DNA from 2 places in the Tepidibacillus sp. LV47 genome. Region 2 is predicted to be linked to the other one. Evidence: predicted binding sites of a transcription regulator. Region 2 holds the regulator's gene; the other holds the start of a gene.

Region 1 (9,960 bases), on a different contig from region 2:
GGAATTGGTGGAGGAATTATCGTGGATGGGAAAATCCTCCATGGTAAAAATGGGATGGCTGCAGAATTAGGGCATATCCCCATCTCCGATAAGGGAATCGTTTGTGGTTGCGGCAATGTGGGTTGTTTAGAAACCGTATCTTCTGCAACAGGTATCATTCGCATGGCAAAAGAAGTCGTTGCGAAGGAAAAAGATTCAATACTTACGGAAAGATACAAAGGAAAATTAGATGAGATTACGGCAAAAAGTGTTTTAGATGCCGCAAAAGAAAAGGATAAAGAAGCGATGGCGATCGTAAAAGAGGCAGCTTACCTTTTAGGAAAAGCATTAGCTACAGTTGCTAATTTGTTTGATCCTGAGATCATCATCATTGGCGGCGGGGTTTCAAAAGCTGGAAATATTTTATTTGAACCCATTCGCGAAGCGTTTTATCAACATGGATTAAAAAATATTGTAAAAAATGTTCAGATTGTACCGGCAACTTTAGGAAATACTGCGGGAATAATTGGAGCAGCTGCACTTTTTCATGTATAAGTTGTATAAAGAAGCCGTAGATATGAGAGACGAGGGTGAATAAAATGAGTGAATCGGGTCCAATTCATTTAATTATTATTACAGGAATGTCAGGTGCAGGAAAAACAGTTGCCATTCAAAGTTTGGAGGATATTGGCTTTTTCTGTGTCGATAATTTACCACCTGTCTTTCTTCCTACCTTTGTTGATTTAATGATTCAATCCGGTGGTAAAATCAATAAAGTTGCCTTAGTGATCGATTTAAGGGGTCGAGAGTTTTTTGAGAATTTATCAGAAGCTTTAAAGGCACTTGATAAACTTGAAGGTATCCGTTATCAAATTCTCTTTTTAGATGCAGATGATAAGACACTCCTTCGTCGATATAAAGAAACTAGAAGAAGACATCCTTTATCTTCAAATTCATCGCCAATTGAAGGAATCATTTTAGAAAGGAAATTACTTGAAGAATTAAAGGGAAAAGCAAGTGATCTTATTGATACAAGTGCATTAAAACCGAGTCAATTAAGGGAAAAAATCATTGCTCGATTTGGTGAAATAGAAAAAAATCGCTTATTCATTTATGTGGTTTCCTTTGGGTTTAAGTATGGAATCCCAATCGATGCGGATCTTGTTTTTGATGTTCGCTTTTTGGCAAATCCTCATTATGTAGATTCATTGCGTCCGCAAACAGGTTTAGATCAGCCTGTTTATGAATATGTGATGAAATGGTCTGAAACCCAAGAGTTTATTACTAAATTAACGGATTTCCTTCATTTCCTTGTACCAAAATATCAAAAAGAAGGGAAAAGTCAACTCGTCATTGCAATTGGCTGTACAGGGGGAAAGCATCGCTCTGTTGCAATTGCAGAATATATTGCCCATTCACTTGAAAAAGACTGGAATGTAAGTGTTCAACATCGTGATATTGAAAAAGACCGATGATAAGGAGATCAAATCAATGAGAGTGAAACCATATAAGGTTGTAGCCATAGGAGGAGGAACAGGGTTATCTGCCATTTTAAGGGGGTTAAAGAAAAAAAATCTGGATATCACAGCGATTGTAACGGTTTCTGATGATGGTGGCAGTTCAGGAAAACTGCGAGATGAGCTAGATATGCTTCCTCCAGGAGATATTCGTAATGTCCTTGTTTCCCTTGCCGATACCGAACCTTTGTTGGAGAAAGTTTTACAATACCGCTTTCAACATGGGGAAGGGCTGGCAGGGCATAATTTGGGAAACTTGTTACTAGCTGCTTTACAGGATATAACTGGTGATTTTTTTTCTGCGATTAAAGAATTAAGCCGCGTTTTAGCTGTTAAAGGGAAAGTCCTTCCTGCAACCTTACAGAAAGTCTCTTTAATTGCTGAATATACGGATGGCACAAGAATAAAAGGAGAATCAAGTATTCCAAAAACGGGGAAAGCTATTCAACAGGTATTTATTGAACCTCGCGATGTTGAACCATTGGATGAAGCGGTTGAGGCGATTTTAACAGCTGACGGGATTTTAATTGGCCCAGGTAGCCTTTATACCAGCATTATTCCTAATCTTCTCGTAAAAGGCATTCAAAATGCGATTTTATCCGCAAAAGGGAAGAAAATTTTTATTTGCAATGTCATGACCCAACCTGGAGAAACGGATCATTATCAAGCGATTGATCATGTAAGGGCAGTAGAAAAACATGTTGGAAAGCGCTTTATTGATGTGGTTATTGTGCACGAGGGAAAAATTTCTCAAGAAATTATTGAACGTTATCGGCATAAAGGGGCGGAACCAGTTACAGCAAATAAAGAGCTTCTCTTATCTCAAGGGTATCAGGTTGTGGCAGATCAATTTTTAACATATAAAAAGTATGTCCGCCATAATGCTGATAAATTAAGCGAACGAATTCTTACGATTTTAGAGGGAGAAGGGAAGCAAGCAAGCAAATAGAATTGAGGTGATCTTGATGTCCTTTGCTTCCGAAACAAAAAAAGAGCTCACCTATGTCTTTGGGGAAGACCGGAAATCAAAACTGGCTGAACTATCTGCGATTGTTAAAATGAATGGCAGTGTTCAAGTCAGCAACCAACAAATCAAATTGGAAATCATGACTGAAAACGCGGCGATCGCTAGAAAAATCTATACCCTGATCAAAGACCTTTTTCAAATTCATGCAGAATTATTAGTTCGAAAAAAGATGAGATTGAAGAAAAACAATATTTATTTAGTCCGTATTCCGGTTAAGATTGAAGAAATCTTAAACGAACTAGCGATTGCTGAAAAAGGGTTTACGTTCTACCCAGGGATTAAAAAGAGTATTATTCCTGATACGGATAGTAAAAGGGCTTATCTTCGCGGCGCATTCTTAGCAGGAGGCTCCATCAATCATCCAGAAAGTTCTTCCTATCACTTAGAAATCTCCTCAAATGATTATAACCATGTCGTCGATCTTTGTAATTTATGTAATGAATTTGGCTTAAATGCAAAATGGACAGAACGTAAGAAAGGTTATTTTATGTATATTAAAGAAGGGGAAAAAATCACGGAGTTCCTTAGCAATATTGGTGCACATCAAGCTTTATTCAAATTTGAGGATGTCCGTATTGTCAAAGATATGCGGAATTCTGTAAATCGTTTGGTCAATTGTGAAACGGCGAATTTAAATAAAACGATCGGAGCTGCCATGAGGCAGATTGAAAATATAAAATTAATCGATAAAGAAATTGGTTTAGAGAATTTGCCAGTTAAGTTAAAAGAAATCGCAGAATTAAGATTGCGTTATCCAGAATTAAACCTTACCGAATTAGGTCAACTCATTCCAAGTGGAAAGGTAAGTAAATCAGGAATTAATCATCGCTTGAGAAAATTAGACGAAATTGCGAACAAATTACGGAGTCATCAGTAATTTTTTTAAAGTCATGGTATAATAACGAAAAGAATGAAACAGGGGGACGTAACGATGGTCAAAAGTACAGTTATTGTGAAACTAAAAACGGGTTTGCGGGCTCGACCTGCTGCATTATTTGTTCAAGAAGCAAATCGATATTCTTCGGAAATTACTGTTGAAAGAGAAGACAAAAGAGTAAATGCGAAAAGCATTATGGGAATTATGAGTTTGGCCATTAATAATGGAGCAGAAATAACGATTATTGCTGAAGGTAGTGACGAAGAGCAAGCCGTTGAAAAATTAACAGAATTATTAAGTAAAGAAGAATAACATGTTGGAAATGCTGGTATATTCCAACTCTTATGGAATATACAAACACTAAGCTTGGCTTGTATGATTTTGTAAGCGCGACTTTAGCGAGCGAGCCTTCCCTCCGACTGTTTTTTCATGGAAAGCTGCGAGGTATCGGAGCGCGTTAGAATCATGCAAGCCATTTTAGCACATTGGATTATTGACAGATGGGAAAGAGATTAATAGTATAATGGAAAAATAAGTAAAAGGAGATAGAGAAAATGAAAGTAGCGAATCATATTGTTGAATTGATTGGCGAAACGCCAATCGTCAAATTACAACGTAATGATGAAAATCATGCAGACATCTACATAAAATTAGAGTATATGAATCCTGGCGGAAGTGTAAAGGATCGTATCGCCATGCAAATGATACTGGATGCTGAATCAGAAGGAAAATTAAAACCAGGAGATACGATTATTGAAGCAACGAGCGGGAATACAGGGATTGGGGCAGCGATGGTCGCTGCTGCTAAAGGATATCGTGCTGTATTTGTTATGCCTGAAACGATGAGCAACGAGCGAAAAAACCTTTTACGCGCTTATGGAGCAGAACTGATCTTAACTCCAGGGGCAGAAGGAATGCCGGGAGCGGTAAAAGTGGCCGAACAATTAGCAAAAGAGAAAGGGTATTTTTTACTGCGCCAATTTGAAAATCCTTCCAACCCCAAAGTACATCGATTAACCACAGCAAAAGAAATCCTTGAGCAAATGGATGGAAAAATCGACGCTTTTGTAGCAGGGATCGGTACAGGGGGAACGATTACTGGAGTAGGTGAAGTTTTAAGAGAACGTATTCCCCAAGTTCAGATTATTGGGGTAGAACCTAAGGATTCACCTGTATTGTCTGGAGGAAAACCAGGGCCTCATAAGTTACAAGGCTTAGGTCCAGGATTTATCCCAAAAACATTAAATACAAAAATCTACGATGAAATCATTCAAGTTACAACAGAAGAAGCGTTTGCAACAGCTAGAGAATTAGCGAGAAACGAAGGGATTTTAGGTGGGATTTCGACTGGAGCAGCTGTATTTGCAGCAAAAAAAGTGGCGAAACGTTTAGGAAAAGGAAAAAATGTGGTGGTGATCGCACCAAGTACCGGAGAGCGTTATCTTAGTACCCCTCTTTATCAATTCGAGGAATAAAAGTAACAAATAAAATGAAAAAAAAACATGAGATGGCTTGTAAGTTAGGTTTGTATATTCCATAAGTGTTGGAATATACAAACCTATTTTTATGGCAATAGGGGACTCTTCCAATCAGTTATTTCTTCGCTTTTGGAGCGGAAGTTATAATCTCATCAATGAGTCCATATGCTTTTGCTTCTTCAGCAGTAAGGAAATTATCTCGATCGGTATCTCTTTCAATTTTCTCAAGGGGTTGCCCAGTTCGTTCACTTAGAATTTGATTTAAGCGTTTTTTCATATCAAGGATACGTTTCGCATGGATTTCAATATCACTTGCTGAACCTTGTGTTCCACCGAGAGGTTGATGAATCATGATTTCACTATTTGGCAACGCATAACGTTTTCCTTTTGCACCGGCCGCTAAGAGGAATGCCCCCATTGAGGCTGCCATTCCAATGGCAATCGTAGATACATCTGCTTTGATAAATTGCATGGTATCATAGATAGCCATACCAGCGGTAATCGATCCACCAGGAGAATTAATATATAGATAAATATCTTTATCAGGATTTTCTGATTCCAAGAATAATAATTGGGCAACAACAGAATTGGCTACAGCATCATCAATGGCACTACCTAAAAAGATAATGCGGTCTTTTAGTAGTCTTGAATAGATGTCATAAGCCCGTTCCCCGCGATTGGTTTGTTCAATAACATAAGGTACATAATAACTCATTCTATAAGCTCCTCCTTTTAAAGGTTCTTTTATGAGACTATTTTTTATATTATTATCATACCTTATTGGTCAAAAAAGGTCAAACATAAGATTGAGGAAATTTACCATAACTATTTTATCCTTTTTTTGATAAAATAAACTTACAAACTTAGCTAGATTAAATAAAAAAAAGAGCCTGTTTTAAGCTCTGTTTTGATGATTCGTAATGTAATTTTTAGATAAAAAATGGCGCGCTCGGAGGGACTCGAACCCCCGCAAAACCTGGCTCCGGAGGCCAGTGCTCTATCCAACTGAGCTACGAGCGCAATTGCGACAACCCTTATTATACAATCAAAAGAAAGAAAAATCAACCTTGGATCAGGTGATATCATGCTGATGGAATATGGACTATACCAACAACAAACGCAAAAGCTCATCATGACCAAAGAATTGCGTCAAGCGATTACAATACTACAATATCCAGTGATTGAGCTGGTTGAATATATTCAAGAACAGATTGTAGAAAACCCAGTCCTTGAAATCGATGATAAGGAAATGGAACGATTTCGCTATCTTTATCAAAATAGCCGGTGGATCGGCTCGTTAACCTATTTAAAGGATGAAGAAAGGAACATCTGGGATACAATTGCTGCAAAAGAAGACAGCCTAGAAGATTATTTATTGCAACAGGCAAGATTATCTAATTTAGACAGCAAAAGGTTTAGGATTTTAACTTTTTTAATTGGGAATCTAAATGAAATGGGTTATTTCACCATGTCATTAGAAGAAGTTTCCGAGTTACTTAAGGTGTCAAAAGAAGAAGTAGAGCAAACGCTTACTTTACTAAAATCCTTTGATCCCATTGGCATTGGTTCAAGAGACTTACAAGAATTTTTGCTCATTCAACTAAAACAGATGGAACCCTTTGACGAAAAGGCTGCTCAAGTGGTCAAAAATCATCTTGCCGATTTGGCGGAAAAAAGGTATACGAAAATTGCCCAAAGGATGAAAATATCAGTTGAAGAAGTTGAGCAAATTGCTGATTTATTAACGACATTAAAACCAAGGCCAGCATTTGGTTTTGCAAAAGGGGAAACTCGTTATATCTTACCTGATATTTTTGTAGAAGAAATCGAAGGAGAATTGATCATTATTGTGAATGATACACTCATTCCCCGTCTTCGTATGAATCCTTATTATTCCCAAGTGATTGAACAAAGGCGTGATGATAAGGAAGCAGTGAAATTTGTGATGGACAAATGGAATCAAGCCACATGGCTAATTAAAAGCATTGAAAGAAGAAGGGATACTCTTTATAGAGTGACGAGAGAGATTATCGAGGCTCAAAAGGTTTTTTTTCAAACGAATCAATTAAAACCGCTTACATTAAAAGATATTGCGGAAAAAACAGGAATTCATGAATCAACGGTAAGTCGCGCAATTGCGAATAAGTATATCCATACACCGAAAGGAACCTTTGAACTTAAATTCTTTTTTAGTCATGGAATTACTTCGAGTAACGGAGAAGTTACCTCTGTTAACGAAGTAAAAAAACAACTGAAAGAATGGATTGAAAAAGAAGATAAAAGAAAACCTTATTCTGACCAAATGCTAACGGAGCTTCTTCAACAACAAGGAATTGAAATATCACGGAGAACAGTTGCAAAATATAGAGAGGAGCTAGGGATTCCAGCTTCATCTAAACGTAAAAGATATAATTAGGGGTTGCTATTTGCTTCATTTCTCGCTATGATGAATATGAGAAATGAATTTTTTTTGCCCTCTGTGGGACATAATATGTAAATGCGGGACTATTTTAGACCAAGGAGACGTTTACATTGGATTTATTACAACTTCAATTAAAGTTAGTACCTGATCTCTTAGAAGTGATGAAAAAACGTTATAAAATTTTATATTTTGTCTCGATGATGCAACCGATAGGCAGAAGAAGTTTGTCTCAATCCCTTGGAATCAGCGAGCGAATCTTACGTTCTGAAGTTGATTTTTTAAAGCAACAAGGTCTCATTGAAGTAGATAATCTTGGCATGAAATTAAGCCAAGATGGAGTTGAAGTTTTACATAAAGTTTCTCCATATATTCGAAAATTATTTGGTCTTAATGATTTAGAAAATGAATTGCAAAATAAACTCCAATTAAAAAAAGTGATTGTCGTAGCGGGAGATGTAGATACGGACCCGTTTGTAAAAAAAGAACTTGGCCGAGCGGCAGCACATCTAATGAGACAATATATGAAAGAGAAAGACATCGTTGCTTTAACAGGCGGATCAACTATTGCTGAGGTTGCTGAAATGATGCCGGAACACCCTCATTTACATTCGGTATTGTTTGTTCCAGCCAGAGGTGGAATTGGTGAGAATCATGAATACTTGGCCAATACATTGGTTTCGATTATGGCGAAAAAAACGGGTGGTTCTTATCGATTGCTTCATGTACCCGATCAACTAAGCGAGGAAACGTATCATTTCCTCATCAATGAAGAACACGTACAAGAAGTTTTAGCTGTGATTCGTTCTGCAAGAATTGTGGTTCATGGAATTGGTCAAGCTAAAATTATGGGGATTCGAAGAAGAATGCCCGCTGAGATTATGCAACTTCTTGAAGACAAAAAAGCAGTAGGGGAGGCATTTGGTTATTACTTTGATCAAGATGGGAATATCGTCTATAAGATGAATACGATTGGACTAACTTTAGATGATTTGGTCCATATCCCTCATATTATTGCCGTTGCAGGTGGAAAAAGCAAAGCGCTAGCGATCCTATCTGTGCTCCGTCATAATATCAAGCAAATGTTGGTGACAGACGAAGGAGCTGCCAGAGAGATTTTGAATCATTTATGATTCATTGCCAAGAAACTATACTTTCCATTGATTTTATTGGAGTATAGTTTTCATATAAAATCAATGAATATCAGAAGGAGGAATAAATATGGTTAAGGTTGGTATTAACGGTTTTGGTCGTATCGGGAGAAATGTTTTCCGTGCCGCATTAAACAATCCTGATATTGAAGTGGTTGCTGTCAATGACTTAACCGATGCAAACATGTTGGCTCATCTTTTAAAATATGATTCCGTTCATGGGAAACTTGATGCAGAAGTTGAGGTTGTAGAAGGTGGCTTCACCGTAAACGGAAAATTTGTAAAAGTAACCGCTGAAAGAGATCCTGCAAATCTTCCTTGGAAAGAGTTAGGAGTAGAAATTGTTGTTGAATCTACAGGTCGTTTTACCAATGCTGAAGATGCTAGAAAACATATAGAAGCAGGTGCAAAAAAAGTTATCATTTCTGCTCCAGCTAAAAATGAAGATATCACCATCGTAATGGGTGTAAACCATGACAAATACGATCCTGAAAAGCATCATATTATCTCTAATGCTTCTTGTACGACAAACTGTCTTGCACCATTTGCAAAAGTACTTCATGAGAATTTTGGAATTAAACGCGGTTTGATGACCACTGTTCACTCCTACACAAACGATCAACAAATTCTTGATTTACCGCATAAGGATTACCGTCGTGCTCGAGCAGCCGCAATGTCCATTATTCCAACTACCACTGGTGCAGCGAAAGCAGTTTCTCTCGTATTACCAGAACTAAAAGGAAAATTAAATGGATTTGCAATGCGTGTGCCGACTCCAAACGTCTCTGTTGTTGATTTAGTCGCAGAACTGGAAAAAGAAGTAACTGTTGAAGAAGTAAACGCCGCATTAAAGAGAGCAGCAGAAGGTGAATTAAAAGGAATTCTTCAATATTCTGAAGAACCATTAGTATCTGTTGATTATAATCACGATCCCCATTCTTCCAGCATTGATGGTCTTTCTACAATGGTTATGGAAGGTCATATGGTTAAAGTGGTATCTTGGTATGACAATGAATGGGGTTATTCCAATCGTGTGGTTGACTTAGCAACTTACATTGCAAAAAAAGGAATTTAATAACGACAAGAGAATAATGATAAATTGTTATGAAAAAGAGGAGAGGAAAATTCTCCTCTTCAATCATTTTGCAAACTCAGGAGGGATGGGAATGAATAAGAAGTCTGTTCGTGATATTGATTTAAAGGGAAAAAGAGTTTTTTGCCGCGTCGATTTCAATGTGCCAATGCAAGATGGACAGATTACTGATGACACGCGGATTCGCGCAGCCTTGCCTACCATTCAGTACATTATTGAGCAAGGTGGAAAAGCAATCTTAGCAAGTCACTTAGGCAGGCCAAAGGGAAAAGTCGTAGAAGAAATGAGATTAACCCTTGTAGCCAAAAAACTGTCTGAGCTATTAGGGAAAGAAGTGAAGAAATTAGATGAAGCGATTGGCGATAATGTGAAAGCTGCGATTGCTGCAATGAATGAAGGAGATGTCATTTTATTAGAAA
Region 2 (9,960 bases):
TTAGCATATTTTAAAGCATAAAGTCAATATATCAAACTAAGAGAGCTATTTTCCAATTTGTCTTCAATAAAATCAAATGAAAAAAGGTTTGTATGTTCTATAAGCTGCGACTTTCGTTAAGCGATTTCCTACCGAATGTTTATTCAAGAAAAAACGCGAGGGATCAGCGTTAGAACATACAAGCCATTATATGTTTGAAAAGAGAGCGTAAAAAAAAGGAGCAATTTCGCTGCCCCTTCAATTTATGAATGAAATCTTCATTTTATTCTACCTCAGATTCATAATCATCCTCTAAAAATGGATTTTTCCTTTTTCGAAAGATCGCCCTATGAACGCCAAGTAGTGCATAAATGACTAAGGGTAAGAAAACGACCTTAGGAAATTGAACAGGATATTTTTTGGCTAAGTAAACAACGATTAAGATGATAAATGGAGTTACAAAGTAAGCGGTTTTGGGAATTCCTACTTTTTTAAAATTAGGATATTTGATATTACTTACCATTAAATAAGATAAAAAAATCATCGCTAATGGCAACGCAATCGGTGGAAATACGTGATGGTATAGTGTCATTGTTGCAAGAACGCCACCAGCAGCAGTAATCGGTAACCCTGTAAAATAACCAGGTACGCCAGAGCTTACATTAAACCTTGCTAGTCTTAAAGCCCCAGCAATAGGAAAAAGAGCAGTGACTCCCCAACCTAAAGCCCCCATTTCATGTAAAGCGGCGACATACATAATAAATGCTGGTGCCACACCAAATGAAATCACATCCGATAATGAGTCTAACTCCTTGCCAAATTCGCTTTGGGTGTGAAGAAGCCTTGCAATTCTTCCATCCAGTCCATCTAACAACATTCCGATAATCACCATAATGGCCGCGTATTCAACGTTGTTATCAAACGCTAAAATAATCGAAATAATCCCCAAAAACAAGTTCCCAACAGTGAATAAACTGGGAAGAATACGGTTAATCATTTGCAAACCTCCCGATAATTGTTTTCCCTGCTTGTATTTTTTCTCCTTTTTTCACTAGAATCTCGGTTGAACAGGGAAGGTATATTTGGGTTCCTGAACTAAATTTAATCATTCCGATCTTTTCACCTTGGGTCAAATTTTGATCCATTTTTGTCCAATTTACGATTCTCCTTGCCATAATTCCTGCGATTTGCACAACGAGAACTTTCCTCTTCCCATTGGTGATGCCAATAAAATTCTTTTCATTGACCTCGTGACTTTCTGATTTTGTTGCCGAGATAAATTCCCCTTTCCGGTATTCAAGATAGTTAACCGTACCTGAAATGGGGCTGCGATTCACATGAACATCAAAAGGGCTCATAAATATACTTACCCGAATTGCTTCTTCTTGTAAATATTGAGGTTCAAAGACTTTCTCAATATTGGTGACTAATCCATCTGCTGGCGCCAAAACTAGTTTGTCATCGATTGTAATGGTTCTTTTGGGGTCTCTAAAAAAAAATAAGACATACAGAATAAGTCCAATTCCAATTACCGCTAACGCAGGATAAAGCAAGTATAAAATAACAGTAAAAATAAGTAATACTCCTAAAGTAGGCAATCCCTCTCTAATCAATACATGGTCTTTCATATGCTCACCTCTTCATCCAATCAAATGTGCCGATCAATAAATACTTGTTCTTGAATTCTTTTTAATCCTTCTTTAATCGCTCTAGCCCTTACTTCTCCAATACCGTCAACTTCATCTAATTCTTCAATCGTCGCCATTAATACTTGCGATAAATTCTCAAATTGTTCAACTAAATTATGAATAATCGCTGCGGGAAGTTTTGGAATTCTACTTAGAATACGATAACCTCTTGGATAAACAGGTTCCTCTTGTATATTTGTATTACTGGAATAACCTAATATGCGAACAATATGAGTGCTTTCTAATAATTCATCAGAGCTTAATTTTTTTAATTCCATTAATATTTTCTTGCTATCATCCTCTTTTCCCTTTTGGTAATCTTTGATGAGTAGATAGGCTTCATGATCAATATTGGCAACTAATTCTTCTAATTGCATACTAATTAAACGTCCTTCTGTTCCTAGTTCCTGGATATACATTTCAATTTCACTCTTTATCCGTTGTACCATTTCAATTCGTTGTATAACAGAGACCACATCGTTTAAGGTGACTAATTCTTCAAATTCCATCGCGGATAAATTGGTCAATGCCTGATCTAATACCGATTTATATTTTTCCAAGGTTTGAATCGCTTGATTGGCTTTTGTTAGAATCACACCAATATCTTTTAAGGAATAGCGATAATTTCCTTGATACAATGTAATAACATTTCTTCGTTGGGAAATGGAGATGACCAAATGGCCAGTTTGCTTTGCAACTCGTTCAGCAGTTCGATGCCTGATTCCCGTTTCCGAAGATGGAATCGAAGAATCAGGATTAAGATGGGTATTGGCATACAATATTTTTTTTAGGTCATCACTTATTATGATCGCTCCATCCATTTTTGCTAACTCATATAAATGAGCAGGAGTAAAATCGCAATTAATAGAAAATCCACCATCAACAAGTTCCATTACTTCATTACTATAACCAACAACGATTAAAGCTCCTGTTTTTGCTCTTAATACATTATCTAAACCCTCACGAAAGAAGGTTCCAGGAGCTACCAGCTTTAAAACATTCATAATAAATTCTTCTCTTTTTATATCCTTACTCATCACATATTTCCTCCCAAAGCAATTTCTAACGCTTCAGCAACGGTGTTAACCCCTATAATCTCAATCTCAGCTGGTAGATTCCACCCTTTTAAATTTTTGGCTGGTATGATCACACGTTTAAACCCTAATTTTTTGGCTTCTTTCACTCGTTGTTCGATTCGTGATACACCTCGAACTTCACCTGTTAAACCAATTTCGCCAATAAATACATCGTATGGATTGGTGGCTTGGTCACGAAAACTAGAAGCAATACTAATGGCTATCGCTAAATCAATGGCTGGTTCAGCTAGTTTCACACCACCTGCTACATTAACATACGCATCTTGATTTTGTAAAAACATACCAATCCTTTTTTCTAACACGGCCATAATTAGCGCTACCCTTTGTTGATCTACACCTGTTGCCATTCTTCGAGGGGTAACAAAACTTGTTGATGAGAGAAGAGCTTGAATTTCAACTAAAACGGGTCTTGTTCCTTCCATACTACTAACAACAGCAGAACCAGCAATACCGATTGGACGCTGTGACAAAAATAATTCTGATGGATTTTCAACTTCAACAAGACCATTTTCTTTCATTTCAAAGATTCCAATTTCATTAGTCGATCCAAAACGATTTTTGACACTACGAAGGACTCGATAAGTATGATGTCTTTCTCCTTCAAAATATAAAACTGTATCTACCATATGTTCCAATAATCTCGGACCAGCAATTTCCCCCTGTTTTGTTACATGTCCTACGATAAAAATTGCAATTCCATTGCTCTTTGCCAGTCTCATAAGATGTGCGGTAGACTCACGAACCTGTGCAACACTTCCAGGTGCTGAAGCAATTTGCGAATGATATATAGTTTGAATGGAGTCGATGATTACGACCTCGGGCTTAAGCTCTAATATTACGCTTTCAATTTGTTCTAGTTGATTCTCTGTAATCACGTAAAGTTGGTCAGAATGAATATTCAAACGCGTAGAGCGTAGTTTAATTTGTTTTACTGATTCCTCTCCTGAAACATACAATATGGAATGACCTTGTTTTGCAATGCTTTGAGAAGTCTGTAAAAGCAATGTGGATTTACCAATTCCCGGATCTCCGCCAACGAGAATTAGGGAACCAGGTACAATTCCTCCGCCTAATACACGATTTAATTCATGTATATTAGTATTTATTCTTAGCTCCTCTTCCATATTTATACGGGAAATGGGCTGTGGTTTATTTGATGATGAGATCGATAAGTGATTGGTTTTAGAATAATCGTTTTTCATTTCCTCGACCATACTGTTCCAAGATTGACAGCTGGGGCATTTACCTAACCACTTTGGACTCTCATATCCACACTCTTGGCAAACAAAACTTGACTTAACTCTTGCCACGATTCCACTTCCCTTTCTTTGTAAAAGCATTTAACATTCCATATTGAATAATCATATAATAAAGGTGAATAAATGAAAAGAATCTTTGCACAAAAAAATGAGCTCCACTTGGGAGCTCATTCATTTTATGCAATTCTTATTTCTTTACGACTAATTCACCGTTCTCTACATCAATCGTAACTTTATCCCCTTTTGTGATCGTTCCTTTTAATAATTCCTCTGATAGTTTATCTTCTATATGTTTTTGAATGGCTCGACGTAATGGACGAGCTCCAAAATTGGGATCATATCCTTCTTTTGCTAAGAAATCTTTTGCAGCTTCAGTTAATTCAAAGTCTACTCCAAATTCAATAAGTCTTTTTCTTAATTGTTCTGCAAGAAGTGTGGCGATTTGTTTAATATGTTCTTCGCTTAAAGAGTGGAAGACGATAATTTCATCCAAACGATTTAAAAACTCCGGGCGAAAAGTTCGTTTTAATTCTTCCATCACCCGTTCTTTCATATTATCATAATCTTGTTCCACTGTACGGGTTTTAAAACCAAGCCCAGTGTTTTTCTTAATCATTTCTGCGCCAACATTCGAGGTCATAATGATGATGGTATTGCGAAAATCAACCGTTCGTCCTTTCCCATCGGTTAAACGCCCATCTTCTAAAACCTGAAGTAATATATTAAATACTTCAGGGTGTGCTTTTTCAATCTCATCTAATAGTACAACAGAATATGGTTTCCTCCTTACTTTTTCCGTTAATTGCCCACCTTCTTCGTATCCTACATATCCTGGAGGTGCACCTATAAGGCGGGCTGTGGAATGTTTTTCCATATACTCGGACATATCAATCCGAATAATTGCATTCTCGTCACCAAACATTGCTTCTGCTAGAGCTCTAGCTAATTCGGTTTTCCCAACACCTGTTGGACCAAGGAAGATGAATGAACCAATAGGTCTTTTTGGATCTTTTAATCCTGCTCTAGCTCTGCGAATAGCTCTTGAAATCGCCTTAACTGCTTCTTCCTGACCAATGACCCGCTTATGAAGAATTTCTTCCATTTTAAGTAGACGTTCTGATTCTTCTTCGTTAATCTTGTTCACTGGAATTCCAGTCCAGCTAGATACGACTTGCGCGATATCTTCTACGGTTACTTCCGTATCTGTCCTACCTTGATGTTCTTTCCACTCATTTTTTGTTCTTTCTAATTCTTCTTTTAATTGTTGTTCTTTATCCCTTAATGCAGCTGCTTTCTCAAATTCTTGACTTTGAACAGCGGCTTCTTTTTCCTTTTTCACCTCAGCTAATTTTGCTTCTAATTCTTTTAAATTTGGTGGAACGGTGTAACTTACTAAGCGAACTTTTGATGCAGCTTCATCGATCAGGTCAATTGCTTTATCTGGAAGAAAACGATCGGTAATATAACGGTCAGATAAACGAACGGCTGCCTCAATCGCTTCATTTGTAATCTTTACTCGATGGTGGGCTTCGTATTTATCCCTTAATCCTTTTAAGATTTGAATGGTTTCCTCTACAGTAGGTTCATCAACCATGATTGGTTGGAAGCGGCGTTCTAAAGCAGCATCTTTTTCAATATATTTTCGATATTCATCCAAGGTTGTCGCCCCGATTGCTTGCAACTCACCTCGAGCCAATGCGGGTTTTAAGATATTGGATGCGTCAATTGCACCTTCAGCCCCGCCAGCACCGATTAATGTATGAAGCTCATCAATAAATAAGATGATATTTCCTGCTTGACGGATTTCTTCCATAATTTTTTTCAAACGGTCTTCAAATTCACCACGGTATTTGGTGCCTGCTACTAAAGTTCCCATATCAAGAGACATCACTCGTTTATCCCGAAGGGTCTCAGGGATTTCATTGTTTACGATTCTTTGCGCTAATCCTTCTGCTATTGCTGTTTTCCCTACTCCTGGTTCGCCGATTAAAACAGGATTATTTTTCGTTCTTCTACTTAATACTTGAATGACCCTTTCAATCTCTTTATCGCGACCGATAACTGGATCTAATCCCCCTTCTCTTGCAATAGCGGTAAGATCCCGTGCTAATTCGTCAAGAGTAGGTGTGTTATGATGAGTAGCATGGCTTTGATTGGATGAAACCACTTCACTATTTCCTAATAGTTGCAATACTTGTTGTCTAGCTTTATTTAGACTAACGCCTAAATTGTTTAATACTCTAGCAGCAACTCCCTCTCCTTCACGAATTAAACCTAAGAGGATATGTTCTGTGCCAACATAGGTATGCCCCAACTTTCTTGCCTCATCCATTGATAGTTCAATCACCTTTTTTGCCCTTGGCGTATAGGAAACACTAAGGGGCTTATCGGGACCTTTACCAATAAGTGCTTCTACTTCTTTTTGCACTTTTTCTAAGCTAATGTTAAGAGCTTGCAATGCCTTTGCTGCAATCCCTTCTCCTTCTTTTACAAGTCCTAACAAAATATGTTCAGTTCCAATATTATGATGTCCTAAGCGAACCGCTTCTTCTTGAGCCAATGCTAATACTTTTTGCGATCTTTCTGTAAAACGTCCAAACATCATTTTTAATCCACCTCCATCAATTACTTTAAATATTGACTTAGCTTTTGACGAATGATATCAGCTCTTTTTATATCCCTTTCAAAAGGAGTCATTTCTCCTGCATAATGTTGTAAAAAACCTGGTTGAGTAATGACCATTAACTCATTAAAGATTGTAGGGGGTAAACCATTAATCATTTTTAAATCAATACCTAAACGAACATCAGATAACCGCCCTGTTGCTTCTTTGGAATCAATGATTTTGGAATGGAGTAAGATACCATATGATCTTCCAACACGATCTTCAATTTGAACTTTAGAATCACGTAGTAAATGAGCTCTTGCTTGTTTCTCATGGTCAATCAGCTGCTTAACCACACCATAAAGGTTTTCAATTATATCTTCTTCACTTTGCCCTAAAGTTATTTGATTTGATATTTGGAATAAATTACCTAACGCTTCACTTCCTTCGCCATAGATTCCTCTTACTGTGAGACCTACCTGAGTAATAGCAGAAATCATACGATTCATTTGGCCGCTAATGACTAGTGCAGGAAGATGAAGCATCACCGAGGCTCGGATTCCTGTACCTACATTCGTAGGACAACTGGTTAAATATCCCCTTTTTTCATCAAAAGCATAATCTAATTTAGCTTCTAAAATGTCATCGATTCGACTTGCCATTTTCCACGCATCGTAGATTTGTAATCCTGGATATAAACATTGAATTCTGAGATGATCCTCTTCGTTAATCATGATGCTTATGGATTCATTTTCACTTAAGGCAACAGCACCTTTTCGCGATTCTTGAGCTAAGTTTGGGCTAATTAAATGTTTCTCAACTAAAACTCTTCGTTGAAGCTCTGTCAAATCTTCCATCTGTATCAGTTCAAAATGGCTGATTTGCTTCATTTCTTTTTGTTCTAATGCTTTCCTGACTTCTTCAACTACTGCGCTTGCTTGAGAATCTGTTGCTAAAGTAGGAAAAGGATAATTTCTGAGATTCCTCGCCAAGCGAACCCTGCTACTAATAACAATCTCAGATTCAGGACCTTCACCTTTCATCCATTCACTAAGCGCTTGATTAATAAACCGATTAAAACCCATCATCCTAACCTCTTTCTATAAGTTTAGATTCCAATTCTTTAATTTGATCTCTAAGTTTGGCTGCTTCCTCAAATTCTTCCTTTTGAACTTTTTGTTGTAATAGTTCTTTTAAGCGGCTAATTTCTTTTTTTATTTTTAAATTGTGACCAGAGCGGTGAGGGACTTTGCCAATGTGTTGACTATTTCCATGTATTCTGCGAAAAATGGGTTCTAATTGAGATTCAAAATGATGATAACAATCATGACAACCAAATTTTCCCGTTTTCTTAAATTGAGAAAAAGTCAAACCACAAGTTTGACAACGCAATTGTTCTAGTGATGTTGGATGATGATGCCCATTTATAATGGGATCAAAATTAAGTAATCCTGATAATAAATTGTTGAAAGAGAATTCAGGAGTATCGTAAGGGAAGTCATAAGGGAATATTTCACCTTTTTCTTTTGCACACTGTTCACACAAATGATATTCCGTCTTCTTTCCATTAATGATTTTGGTGTAATGAAGGGTAGCAGGCCGTTGATGACAATTCTCACAAAGCATTTTAATCCCCCTTTAATCGAGAAAATATGACTTTAATCATCGCTTTTAATATATTGGCACGTATTTGGTCACGAATGGGTAATGGCAAATCCAAAACCTCTCGTGACAAAATCGATTTAAATAAGAGAAACTCCTCTTGTGTCAATAATTCTTCATCTAAAAGACGAGAGATCAAATCATATGCAGTCGATTGAGAAATTTCTTCACCAATCGCTTTCATGAGAAAATCATAGAATGTTTGTTCGGTTGGGATATTTAATTTTTTAATTCGAATATATCCACCACCGCCCCTTTTACTTTCAACAACAAATCCTTTTTCTAATGAGAACCTTGTGTTTAAGACATAATTAATTTGCGAAGGAACACATTGAAACATTTCTGCCAGTTCACTTCTTTGGATCTCAATTTCTCCAGTTTCACTTGTTTTTATAAGATCTTTTATGAATTGTTCGATGATGTCTGAAATATTTCTCATAATGTCCTCCAAACAAAAAGACCATACTGACTTTGACTAACTTTGACCTTTAATTATATTATATATCTTTTTCTCCATTTTGCAATATTTTGCGTCAAACTATTCATTATTTTTACCATAATAAACCTCTTTCACTCCCTGGATTTGCTTAATGGTATCGATTACCAAGTGGATATTTTCGTTTTTAGGCATTCTTACTAAAAAATTAATACTAACACAGGGAGGTTCTCCGTCTTCTTTATCTTCATCATGCATCGTGACGCCTTTTACATTAATTTTTCTTTGCCCAAATATAGAAGCAATTTCTGCTAATTTTCCAGGGGTATCAATGACATTGACTCGAATCTCAACCAATTGTCGCTTTTTGATAATAAAGGTATCTAGTTTTGCCAAAATCATGAGACTAATGAGAACAAATAATGTCGTTAAAATACCTCCTAAATAAAAACCTGCGCCAATCGCTAAACCGATTCCTGAAACGACCCAAATCGTAGCTGCAGTTGTCAAACCTGTAACCGTAAAACCATGGCGTAAAATCGTTCCTGCTCCAAGAAAACCGATTCCACTTATTACTTGGGCAGGTAATCGCTGTGGATCTAAGCGCATATTATCTCCGGAATTATAATAATCTTGAAATCCATATATGGATAAAAGCATAATTAATGCTGACCCAAGGCTTACAAGTATATTCGTACGTAATCCTGCTGGGTGGTTATTTACCTCTCGTTCCAATCCAATAATTCCCCCCATTAGTCCTGCAAGAACTAAACGAAAAAGTATATGCAGATATTCGTTTGACCATGTCATTTTAATCACTCCTTTACAAAATCTAATGAATAGCATAAGGCAGTTGGTCAAATCTTTGTATTTTTATAACCGCTCCTATTAACTCTTGATCAACTGTAAAGTCAAAGGCACAGCCAATCGTCGGTAAATTGTTTAACGTTTCTTTGACTTCTGGATATAATGCACCAGCCCGTTTTTTTACTCCCTCTAATTCATTTTCGAACATATAACGATTAGCTTTTTTTGAGCTTTTTTTGGCAGGTTTCAAAAGTTTTTATAAACGAAGGGATTGCCAATTTTTCTGTCTGAAATAGTGTTCCATCAAAATCAAAAATGATTGCACGAATGCCTGTCACCACCGCATAACTGCTTCCTCTTATGAAAAAGCCACATTACATTTTATGTAATGTGGTTAGCTCCTAATCTTCTTGTCAGATTTTTTACT

Evidence for each region. The regulator CtsR, encoded in region 2, represses protease genes until heat stress. The targets are predictions, from matches to a motif close to ATGGTCAATAAAGGTCAAACA.
Region 1: a site for CtsR is predicted at 5,659-5,679, ahead of clpP (ATP-dependent Clp endopeptidase proteolytic subunit ClpP). Genes of this name have one in related genera too.

Annotation. Positions count from the first base shown of each region.
Region 1 is NZ_JBLWIF010000002.1:342,444-352,403, forward strand. Features, by position in the region: gene ACMW72_RS04795 (ROK family glucokinase) at 1-534, shown strand, start outside; gene rapZ (RNase adapter RapZ) at 579-1,454, shown strand; gene ACMW72_RS04805 (gluconeogenesis factor YvcK family protein) at 1,471-2,445, shown strand; gene whiA (DNA-binding protein WhiA) at 2,462-3,400, shown strand; gene ACMW72_RS04815 (HPr family phosphocarrier protein) at 3,455-3,712, shown strand; gene cysK (cysteine synthase A) at 3,955-4,875, shown strand; gene clpP (ATP-dependent Clp endopeptidase proteolytic subunit ClpP) at 4,994-5,593, opposite strand; tRNA gene ACMW72_RS04830 (tRNA-Arg) at 5,820-5,898, opposite strand; gene rpoN (RNA polymerase factor sigma-54) at 5,969-7,294, shown strand; gene ACMW72_RS04840 (sugar-binding transcriptional regulator) at 7,462-8,430, shown strand; gene ACMW72_RS04845 (ArsJ-associated glyceraldehyde-3-phosphate dehydrogenase) at 8,519-9,523, shown strand; gene ACMW72_RS04850 (phosphoglycerate kinase) at 9,615-9,960, shown strand, end outside.
Region 2 is NZ_JBLWIF010000009.1:51,920-61,879, forward strand. Features, by position in the region: gene pssA (CDP-diacylglycerol--serine O-phosphatidyltransferase) at 263-976, opposite strand; gene ACMW72_RS10405 (phosphatidylserine decarboxylase family protein) at 969-1,607, opposite strand; gene disA (DNA integrity scanning diadenylate cyclase DisA) at 1,628-2,704, opposite strand; gene radA (DNA repair protein RadA) at 2,704-4,074, opposite strand; gene ACMW72_RS10420 (ATP-dependent Clp protease ATP-binding subunit) at 4,211-6,628, opposite strand; gene ACMW72_RS10425 (protein arginine kinase) at 6,649-7,716, opposite strand; gene ACMW72_RS10430 (UvrB/UvrC motif-containing protein) at 7,718-8,254, opposite strand; gene ACMW72_RS10435 (CtsR family transcriptional regulator) at 8,256-8,729, opposite strand; gene ACMW72_RS10440 (MgtC/SapB family protein) at 8,829-9,536, opposite strand; gene ACMW72_RS10445 (hypothetical protein) at 9,559-9,741, opposite strand; gene ACMW72_RS10450 (HAD hydrolase-like protein) at 9,749-9,874, opposite strand.